3 regions of the Duganella sp. LjRoot269 genome follow, and region 3 is predicted to be linked to each of the others. Evidence: predicted binding sites of a transcription regulator. Region 3 holds the regulator's gene; each other region holds the start of a gene.

What was found. The regulator sigma-54, encoded in region 3, starts transcription at its own class of promoters, with help from an activator protein. The targets are predictions, from matches to a motif close to TGGCANGNAANCTGCTTT.
Region 1: ACSQ3S_RS31075 (DUF2126 domain-containing protein) is a predicted target of sigma-54. The motif match lies at 1,372-1,389, and genes of this name have one in related genera.
Region 2: adh (aldehyde dehydrogenase) is a predicted target of sigma-54. The motif match lies at 1,754-1,771, and genes of this name have one in related genera.

The regions. Positions count from the first base shown of each region.
Region 1 covers NZ_CAXUSL020000001.1:6,948,356-6,951,605, reverse strand. Annotated here, with positions in the region: gene ACSQ3S_RS31075 (DUF2126 domain-containing protein) at 1-1,299, opposite strand, end outside; gene ACSQ3S_RS31070 (transglutaminase-like domain-containing protein) at 1,523-2,521, opposite strand; gene ACSQ3S_RS31065 (SDR family oxidoreductase) at 2,730-3,250, shown strand, end outside.
Region 2 covers NZ_CAXUSL020000001.1:1,266,929-1,270,178, reverse strand. Annotated here, with positions in the region: gene ACSQ3S_RS05475 (DUF779 domain-containing protein) at 1-158, opposite strand, end outside; gene adh (aldehyde dehydrogenase) at 161-1,681, opposite strand; gene ACSQ3S_RS05465 (beta-propeller fold lactonase family protein) at 1,880-2,821, opposite strand; gene ACSQ3S_RS05460 (TonB-dependent receptor family protein) at 2,938-3,250, shown strand, end outside.
Region 3 covers NZ_CAXUSL020000001.1:966,685-969,934, forward strand. Annotated here, with positions in the region: gene lptA (lipopolysaccharide transport periplasmic protein LptA) at 1-30, shown strand, start outside; gene lptB (LPS export ABC transporter ATP-binding protein) at 31-783, shown strand; gene ACSQ3S_RS04220 (RNA polymerase factor sigma-54) at 793-2,271, shown strand; gene hpf (ribosome hibernation-promoting factor, HPF/YfiA family) at 2,349-2,708, shown strand; gene ACSQ3S_RS04230 (alginate lyase family protein) at 2,797-3,250, shown strand, end outside.

The DNA.
Region 1 (3,250 bases), 6.0 Mb from region 3:
AAAGCGGTCGGCCTCGTCGGGGCCGTAGCCGTCGTCGACGTTTTCGTCGGAGAACAGGGTGGCGTCCAGCCACATCGGCTGGCCGTCGACGCGCCAGTAGATGTTCAGCGCCCAGCGCGGCAGCGGTTCGCCCGGATACCATTTGCCCTGGCCGTAATGCAGCATGCCGCCCGGCGCGAAATGGTTCTTCAGACGATGCATCAGCTCGCCGGCCAGCCTGCGCTTGTCGGCGCCGTGCGCCTCGGTGTTCCACTGCGCGCCGTCCATGTCGTCGATCGATACGAAGGTCGGCTCGCCGCCCTGCGTCAGGCGCACGTCCTGCTGCTTGAGGTCGGCGTCCACCTGCTGGCCGAGCTGGTCGATCTTGCGCCAGTCGTCCTCCGAATACGGCTTGGTCACGCGCGGGTCTTCGTGGATGCGGGTGATCGTCATCTCGTGATGGAAGGTGACCTCGGCCTTGTCGGTGAAGCCGGTGACCGGCGCCGCCGACGAGGGCTGCGCGGTGCAGGCCAGCGGGATGTGGCCTTCGCTGGCCAGCATGCCCGAGGTCGGGTCGAGCCCGATCCAGCCCGCGCCCGGCACATACACCTCGGCCCAGGCGTGCAGGTCGGTGAAGTCGACGCTGGTGCCGCTGGGGCCGTCGAGCGCCTGCTGGTCGGCGCGCAGCTGGATCAGGTAGCCGGACACGAAACGCGCGGCCAGCCCCATCTCGCGCAGGATCTGCACCAGCAGCCAGCCGCTGTCGCGGCAGGAGCCCGAACGTTTTTCCAGCGTCTGCTCGGGCGTCTGCACGCCCGGCTCCATGCGCAGCAGGTAGCCGATATCGCCCTGCAGGCGCTGGTTGATGGCCACCAGGAAGTCGTTGGTGCCCATCTTTTCCTTCAGCAGGTCGGCGCGGGCGGCCTCGACCCAGGCGGTCTGCAGCGCGCCGGGCGGCTCGCTCTGCAGATACGGGCCGAGTTCGGCGCGCAGCTGTTCCGGATAGGCGAAGGGGAATTGCTCGGCGTATTTTTCAACGAAGAAGTCGAAGGGATTAATCACCGTCATGTCGGCCACCAGGTCGACGGTGAATTCCAGCCGGTCGGCCTTTTCAGGGAACACAAAGCGGCCGATGTAATTGCCGTAGGGGTCCTGCTGCCAGTTGATGAAGTGCTGCTCCGGCGCGACCGTCAGCGAATACGACAGGATGGGCGTGCGCGCATGGGGGGCCGGGCGCAAGCGGACTTCGTGGGGCGAAAGCGCAACCAGGCGGTCGTAGCTGTAGCTGGTTTTGTGGTGCAACGCGACACGGATAGCCATACGGTGAGCTTCTTTCTCTGGTGTGGAGACACGGCGGCGCGGGAGGTGCCCGGAGCGCGGATATCACAGCACTAAGCAGAAAGCATGCCATTGGCACAAGGTGGAAAGGCGGCGGGGCGGGGTTCCGGGCCGCCGCCGCACCGCGCCGGCGCACGGCGCCATCGTCGCGATGCCCCAGCCCGGTGCGCTGCGCACTGCGCCGGGGCCGGCCGAACTGGACGGACTAGACGGGCTGTCCGGGCAGCGGGACCGGCGTCTGCATCTGGCCCGGCGGCTGGGCGGCGGGCTGCGGCTGCGCTGGCGGCTGCGCCGGCGTCAGCGGCGTGACGGTGACATTGACCTGCAGCTCCTGGGCGCCGCCGCCCAGCACCACGCCGCGCATCGGCGTGACGTCGCTGAAATCGCGGCCCCAGCCGATGGTGATGTGTTCGCGCTGCACCAGGCAGCGGTTGGTCGGATCGAAATCGACCCAGCCCAGTTCCGGGCAAAATACCGACACCCAGGCGTGCGAGGCGTCGGCGCCGATCAGGCGCGGCTGGCCCTCGGGCGGATGGGTCTGCAGATAGCCGCTGACATAGCGCGCGGGCAAACCGAGGCTGCGCAGGCCGCCTATCATCAGTTGCGCGAAATCCTGGCATACGCCGCGGCGCCCGGCCAGCACCTGTTCCAGCGGCGTGGAGATATCGGTGGCGCCGCCGTCGAATTCAAAGTCGTCGAAGATGCGCTCGGTCAGTTCCATCGCGGCGTCCAGCAGCGGCCGGCCCGGCGTGAAGCTGGGCTGGGCGTAGTCGCGCAGCGCGGCCGTCCAGCGCACGTGCGGCGACTCGTACAGATAGCGGCCGGCATCGAGCATGTCGGCCTGGCGCGATTGTTTCAGCAGGTCGCGCAGGGATTCCCAGGGCAGGGAACCGCGTATGCCAGTGGAATCGGGGCGCGGCCCCAGCGCCACGGTCGATTCGGCGCGCACAAGCAGCATTTTGTGCGGCGTGGTGATCGTCAGGCGGCGGATGTTGTTGCCGAAATAATCCTGGCTGTCGGCGCTGTCGTCCGGCGCCGGATCGATCAGCAAATGATGGGTTTCAGTCTTCTGGAACGGCAGGTCGCGCGGAGTCAGGTGCAGCAGCTGTTGCGACAGCGTCACCATGTTTTGATAGCTGTACCGGGTTTCGTGCACCACGTTGTAGCGCCATTGTGGCGTGGCCGGCGCCAAGGGGGAATTCATCAAATTGTGCTCCAGATCGCCCCGAGTATCGGGGATTTGCCGACGTAATGTAGCACGCCGGGGCAAGGCAGGGGGGCTGACGGGCGTGTGTCGCGCGGGCGTGATTATTATTGAAAATTGCATACTTAAAGCAATTTTGATGGGTTTATTCATTTTTGATGGCGAGTGATACTTCTTTCACACCAACCTCTCATTGAAGGAGTACTACATGAAACAAGTTGCCATCGTTACCGGCGCCTCCCGCGGCATCGGCGCCGCCATCGCCCAACGCCTGGCCAGAGACGGCTACGCGGTCGTCGTCAACTACGCCGGCAATGCCGCCGAAGCCGACAAGGTGGTCGGCGCCATCGCCGGCGCAGGCGGCACCGCCATCGCCATCCAGGCCGACGTCGCCGACCCGGCCGCCGTGCGCGCCATGTTCGACGCGGCCATCGCGCAACTGGGCCGCGTCGATGTGCTGGTCAACAACGCCGGCATCATGCCGCCGGCGCTGCCGCACTTGGCCGACACCGACGACCAGACCTTCGACCGCCTGTTCTCGGTCAACGTCAAAGGCAGTTTCAACACGATGCGTGCAGCTGCCGCCAAGCTGCAACACGGCGGTCGCATCATCAATTTCTCCACCAGCATGATCGGCCTGGCGCTGCCCGGCTACGCGATCTACGCCGCCACCAAAGGGGCGATCGAGGTCATGACCAACATCCTGGCCAAGGAGCTGCGCGGCAGGAA
Region 2 (3,250 bases), 300 kb from region 3:
CTGACGTCGAACTCCCCCGCCGGGTAGCACATCGGCGCGCTGCCGTCGCAGCAGCCGCCGGACTGGAAGAACATCAACGGCCCATGCCGGCGGCGCAGGGCGGCGATCATGTCGAGCGCCGCCGGAGTTGCCGTGACGCGGGCGATGACGTGGTTCATGATCAGAAGAAGCCCAGCGCGTTCGGGCTGTAGCTGACCAGCAGGTTCTTGGTCTGCTGGTAGTGGTCCAGCATCATCTTGTGGTTCTCGCGCCCGATGCCCGACTGCTTGTAGCCGCCGAACGCGGCGTGGGCCGGATACAGGTGGTAGCAATTGGTCCAGACGCGGCCGGCCTGGATGGCGCGACCGACACGGAAGGCACGCGAGCCGTCGCGCGTCCACAGGCCGGCGCCCAGGCCGTACAAGGTGTCGTTGGCGATGCGCAGCGCATCCGCTTCGTCCTTGAAGGTGGTCACCGACACCACCGGTCCGAAGATCTCCTCCTGGAAGATGCGCATCGAGTTATCGCCCTTGAACACCGTCGGACGCACGTAGTAGCCGTCCTTCATGTCGCCACCCTGGACGTTGCGCCCGCCGCCCGCCAGCAGCTGTGCGCCTTCCTGCTTGCCGATGTCGATGTACGACAGGATCTTTTCCAGCTGCTCCTGCGAGGCCTGCGCGCCCAGCATGGTGCTGGCGTCCAGCGGATTGCCCTGCTTGATCGCCGCCACGCGGGCCAGCGCACGCTCGATGAATTTTTCGTAGATCGATTCCTGGATCAGCACGCGCGAGGGGCAGGTGCACACCTCGCCCTGGTTCAGCGCGAACATGGCGAAGCCTTCGAGGCATTTGTCGAAGAAGGCGTCGTCGGCGTCCATCACATCCTCGAAGAAGATGTTCGGCGATTTTCCGCCCAGTTCCAGCGTGACGGGAATCAGGTTCTGTGCGGCGTACTGCATGATCAGGCGCCCGGTTCCGGTCTCGCCGGTGAAGGCGATCTTGGCGATGCGCTTGTTGGACGCCAGCGGCTTGCCGGCCTCCAGGCCGTAGCCATTCACCACATTCAGCACGCCCGGCGGCAGCAGGTCGCCGATCACTTCCAGCAGTACCATGATCGAGGCGGGCGTCTGCTCGGCGGGCTTGAGCACCACGCAGTTACCGGCAGCCAGCGCGGGCGCCAGCTTCCACACCGCCATCAGGATGGGGAAGTTCCACGGAATGATCTGGCCGACCACGCCGAGCGGCTCGTGGAAATGGTAGGCATAGGTTTCGGCGTCGATCTGTGCCACCGAGCCTTCCTGGGCCCGGATGCAGCCGGCGAAGTAGCGGAAATGGTCGATCGCCAGCGGAATGTCGGCAGCGGTGGTTTCGCGGATAGGCTTGCCGTTGTCGATGGTTTCGGCGGTGGCGATCAGCGCCAGGTTGGCTTCCATGCGGTCGGCGATCTTGTTGAGGATGTTGGCGCGCTCGGTCTGCGAGGTCTTGCCCCAGGCGTCCTTGGCGGCGTGGGCGGCATCCAGCGCCAGCTCGACATCCTCGGCGGTGGAACGCGCCACTTCGCAGAATACCTGGCCGGTGATCGGCGTGACGTTGCCGAAGTATTCGCCCTTGACCGGCGCGACGAACTTGCCGCCGATGTAGTTGTCATAGCGTTGTTTGAATGGATTGGCAACGCCCAGTTTGCTGATGTCTGCGAGATTCATGTCGTCCTCTTTCTGCTGTGGTTATGAGGCCGCTGTAAAGCGTAGCGGCGGTGGGTACTGCGCCCTCTCCTTTTCGCAAGCACCGTGCCAGCACCGCTCATACAGGGGAATACCGTGCGGCGAGGGTGCTACGGCCTGTCGCGGCCGCGTGACAACTGTTCATCTTTGGAACAGTTGTGTGCCGATGGAGCAGCGGGATCAGCGGATCACCACACCCCAAGGCAGCTCGCCGACGGCAATGTCCGGCTGCTTGACGGCGCCGGCCGTATCGATGACGGAAACACTGTTCGAGCGGCCGTTGGCCACGTACAACCTGGCGCCGTCCGGCGTCAACGCCATGTTCCAGGGCCGCTTGCCGACGGCGACGGTGGCCACTACGGCATTGGTGGCGGTGTCGATCGCCATCACGCTGCCGTCGATACCGTTCGAGACGTAGACCAGGCGGCCGTTCGGATGCACCGCTATGCCGTTGGCGTTCCTGCCGGCGGGGATGCGCGCCACCGCCGTCAAGGTCGCCATATCGACCACATACACGGCGTTGGCCAGCTCGCAAGCCACATAGGCGCGGGCGCCGTCCGGACTGAAACCCATGCCGCGCGGGCGCATGCCGACGGCGGCGGAGCCGCTCTGGCGCCGTGCAGCGACATCGATCACGTCGACCTGCTCCGCCTCCTCGGCGCTGACCAGCAGCCAGCGTCCGTCCGGGCTGAACACGGCGTGCTCGGGATTCTTGCCCCGCACAGGAATATCGGCCAGCACCTCGCCGCTGCGGGCGTCGATCAGCGTGACGCTATTGCTTTCCTCGACCGCCACGGCGACATAGCGGCCGTCCGCCGACGCGCCCACGCCCTCCGGCGACTTGCCCAGTGCAATGCTGCGCACGACGGCGCCGCTGGCGGTGTCGATCACCAGCAGCGCGTTGCTGACGGCATCGGTCACGAACAAGCGCGTGCCCGCCGGATCGGCGGCGATACCGCGCGGCCGCCTGCCGGCGGCAATCTGGCGCAGCACTTTATCGGTGGACGTATCGATCACGCTGACGGTTCCTGATTTTTCATTCGGCACGTAGGCTAGAGGCGCGGCCCATGCCGGGCCGGCCAGCAGGAGGAGCAAAGATAGAAGGATGCGGGAGCTGTTCATGGAGTCGCCTTTCAGAAAATACCCATACCATTGCAATCGCCATGCCACGCATAAAAACCGGATGGCAGGTATATTGCTTACTGGTCCGATATAACACTGACCAAAACGGAGACAACATGAAGCAATCCCTTTTCCCCTTGAATGCGGTGGCGGCGCTGTTCGCCCTTGGCAGCGGCGCCGTGGCCGCCGAGGAAGCCGGCGTTCCGCCTGACGTGGTGGTGGTCAGCGCCACCCGCGTAGGCCACACCGTGTTCGACATGCCCGCCGCGATCGACGTGATCGACGCCGCGCGGATCCGCGACGGCCAGGCGCGCGTCAACGCCAGCGAGGCGTTGGCGGCGGTGCCCGGCCTGGTGGCACAAAACCGCCAGAACTATGCCCAGGACCTACAGATATCCTCACGCGGCTTCGGTGCCCGCTCGGCGTTCG
Region 3 (3,250 bases):
TCCGCCACCACGCCTACGCCGGGGAAATAAATGGAACCATCCTGCGGTAGCACCCTGATCGTCAAAGGCCTGCAAAAGACTTACGGCAAGCGCCAGGTCGTGCACGACGTTTCGCTGCAGGTCGAGTGCGGCGAAGTGGTCGGCCTGCTGGGCCCCAACGGCGCCGGCAAGACCACCTCGTTCTACATGATCGTCGGCCTGGTGCCGTCGGACGCCGGCACCATCGACATCAGCGGCACCGACATCTCCAGCCTGCCGATCCACCGCCGCGCGTCGCTGGGGCTGTCCTACCTGCCGCAGGAGGCGTCGGTGTTCCGCAAGCTGACCGTGGAAGAAAATATCCGCGCCGTCCTCGAAATCCAGAAAGTGGACGGCAAGCCTTTATCCAAGGCTGCAATTGATGAACGGCTCAATACCCTGCTGGCCGATTTGCAGATCGAAAAGTTGCGCGAAAACCAGGCGCTGTCGCTGTCGGGCGGCGAACGCCGCCGGGTCGAGATCGCGCGCGCGCTGGCCACCAATCCGCGCTTCGTGCTGCTCGACGAACCATTCGCCGGGGTCGACCCGATCGCCGTCATTGAGATCCAGCGCATCGTGCGCTTCCTCAAGGAACGCGGCATCGGCGTCCTCATTACCGATCACAATGTGCGCGAGACGCTGGGCATCTGCGACCGCGCGTATATCATCAACCAGGGCACGGTATTGGCTTCAGGCCGGCCAGACGACATCATCGCCAATGAGTCGGTGCGTCGCGTGTACCTGGGTGAACACTTCAGGATGTAGCCTTACCCCATGAAACAGTCATTGCAACTGCGCACGTCGCAGCACCTCGCGCTGACACCTCAGCTGCAGCAGTCGATCCGGCTGCTGCAGTTGTCCACGCTGGAGCTGCACCAGGAACTCGAACAGCTGCTGACCGATAACCCGCTGCTGGAGCGTCTCGACGACCCGCTGGACCGCTCGCTGCGGCTGCTGTCGGACGGCGCCATCAGCCAGCAGGCCCCGGTCGGCGACGCGCCGCCGGAAGGCCCGCCCAACGCGCAGGAAGCGCCGGCCGCCGACGCCGACAACTACGACGGCCCTGCCGCCGACACCGAAAGCACCAGCAGCGACGCCGACGTCGACTGGAGCGACGCCGGCCGCAGCAAGGCGCCCGACGACGAGGACGCGCGCCCGCAGCTCGAAGCCAACCACTGCACGCTGCGCGAGCACCTGATGGAACAGATGCGCGTGACGGTGCTGGAAATGCGCGACCGCGCGCTGGTCGAGCTGATCATCGACGCGCTCGACGAAAACGGCTACCTGGAGGAATCGCTGGAGGACATCCACGCCCGCCTGCCGGAGGAGCTGGAACTGGACATCGACGAACTGCAGACCGCCTTGTCGCTGCTGCAGAGCTTTGATCCGATGGGCGTGGGCGCGCGCAACGCCTCCGAGTGCCTGGCGCTGCAAATCAAGCGCTTGCCGGGCGTGCCGATGGTGACGCGGCGCATGGCGCTGGCCATCGTGGAAAACCATCTGACGTGGTTTGCCCAGCGCGATTTCAACAAGCTGAAAAAAGCGCTGCTGTGCGACGACGAGGATTTGCGCGAGGCGCAGACCGTGATCCGCCAGTGCAATCCGCACCCCGGTTCGGCGTTCGCGTCGGACGTGTCCGACTACGTGGTGCCGGACGTCATCGTCAAGAAATCGCGCACCGGCTGGCAGGTCAGCCTGAACAACGACGTCATGCCGCGCCTGCGCGTCAACGCCATGTACGCCAACCTGCTCAAGCAGGGAAAAGGCGAGGGCGCGATGGGCGCGCAGCTGCAGGAAGCCAAGTGGCTGATCAAGAATATGCGCCAGCGTTTCGACACCATCCTGCGCGTCGCCCAGGCGATAGTAGAAAGACAAAAGAACTTTTTCTCGCACGGCGCGGTTGCCATGCGCCCCCTTGTGCTTCGCGAAATTGCTGATACACTGGGTTTACACGAGAGTACTATTTCTCGGGTAACAACTCAAAAATACATGCTGACCCCGCACGGCATGTTTGAGTTGAAATATTTCTTTGGTAGCCATGTCGCCACCGAAGCGGGAGGGGAAGCAAGTTCGACGGCGATACGCGCACTCATCGTGCAATTGACAGGAGCAGAAGACCCGAAAAATCCTTTATCCGACAGTAAGATTGCGGACATGCTGGGAGAACAAGGCATGGTGATTGCGCGACGAACTGTTGCCAAATATCGCGAAGCGTTGAAAATCCCGCCAGTCAGTCTCCGCAAGTCTTTGTAGTTACTTGGTTCCTGCGCGCCCGGTAGTAATGGGCCACGCACTAACCGTAAGAAGCGACATCATCTTTAGGAGTGTGTATGAATCTCACCATCAGTGGACATCATCTCGAAGTGACCTCGGCCATCCGTGAATACGTGCAGAACAAGCTCGAACGCGTCACACGCCACTTTGATCAAGTGATTGATATTGCTGTCATTCTGACTGTAGATAACCTTAAAGAGAAAGAGAAACGCCAGAAGGCTGAAATCAACCTGCGCATGTCGGGTAAAACCGTCTACGTGGAAAGCCTGTCCCAGGACCTGTACGCCGCCATCGATACGCTGATCGACAAGCTGGATCGGCAGGTCATGAAATACAAAGCCAAGGTCCAAGAGCACGGCCACGATGCGATCAAGCATCTCCCGGATAGCTACGAACCCGCTGCCGCCGCCCTATAACAACGGCCCCGGCACCACTCGACTAAGGGCGCATCGGCGCCCTTTTTTGAGGTAAGATAGTTAAACGTTTAACTTGATGAGCCCTCCCATGAAATCTCACCTGATTGCCAGCACGTCATTGCTTGGCCTGCTCGCCACCGGCGCGGCGCTGGCGTGCGAAGCCCCGCCGCCGGCCCGCATCGACATCGACGCCAACAGCTACTACTCGGACGCGCACCATTCCGTCATCGATCCGGTGCTACGGGCGCGCAACATCGCCAACACCAAGCCGATCGAAGACTTCCTGGCCGAGGTGGCGAAGGGCGCCACCGCCTACCAGCTCGACCCCAAGGCCAACGCGGCCGACGGCGCCTGCGCGCTGACCTGGCTGGCCAGCTGGGCCGGGCAGAAGGCCATGCTGGGCAAGCTGTCCAGCGAGCAGGCCTACTACGTGCGCAAGTGGACGCTGGGCGGCATGGCGCTCAGCTATGCGCGCCTGAAGCCGGCCGCCGGCGCCGCGCAGCAGCAGGCCATCGAAGGCTGGCTCAAGACGCTGGCCGACG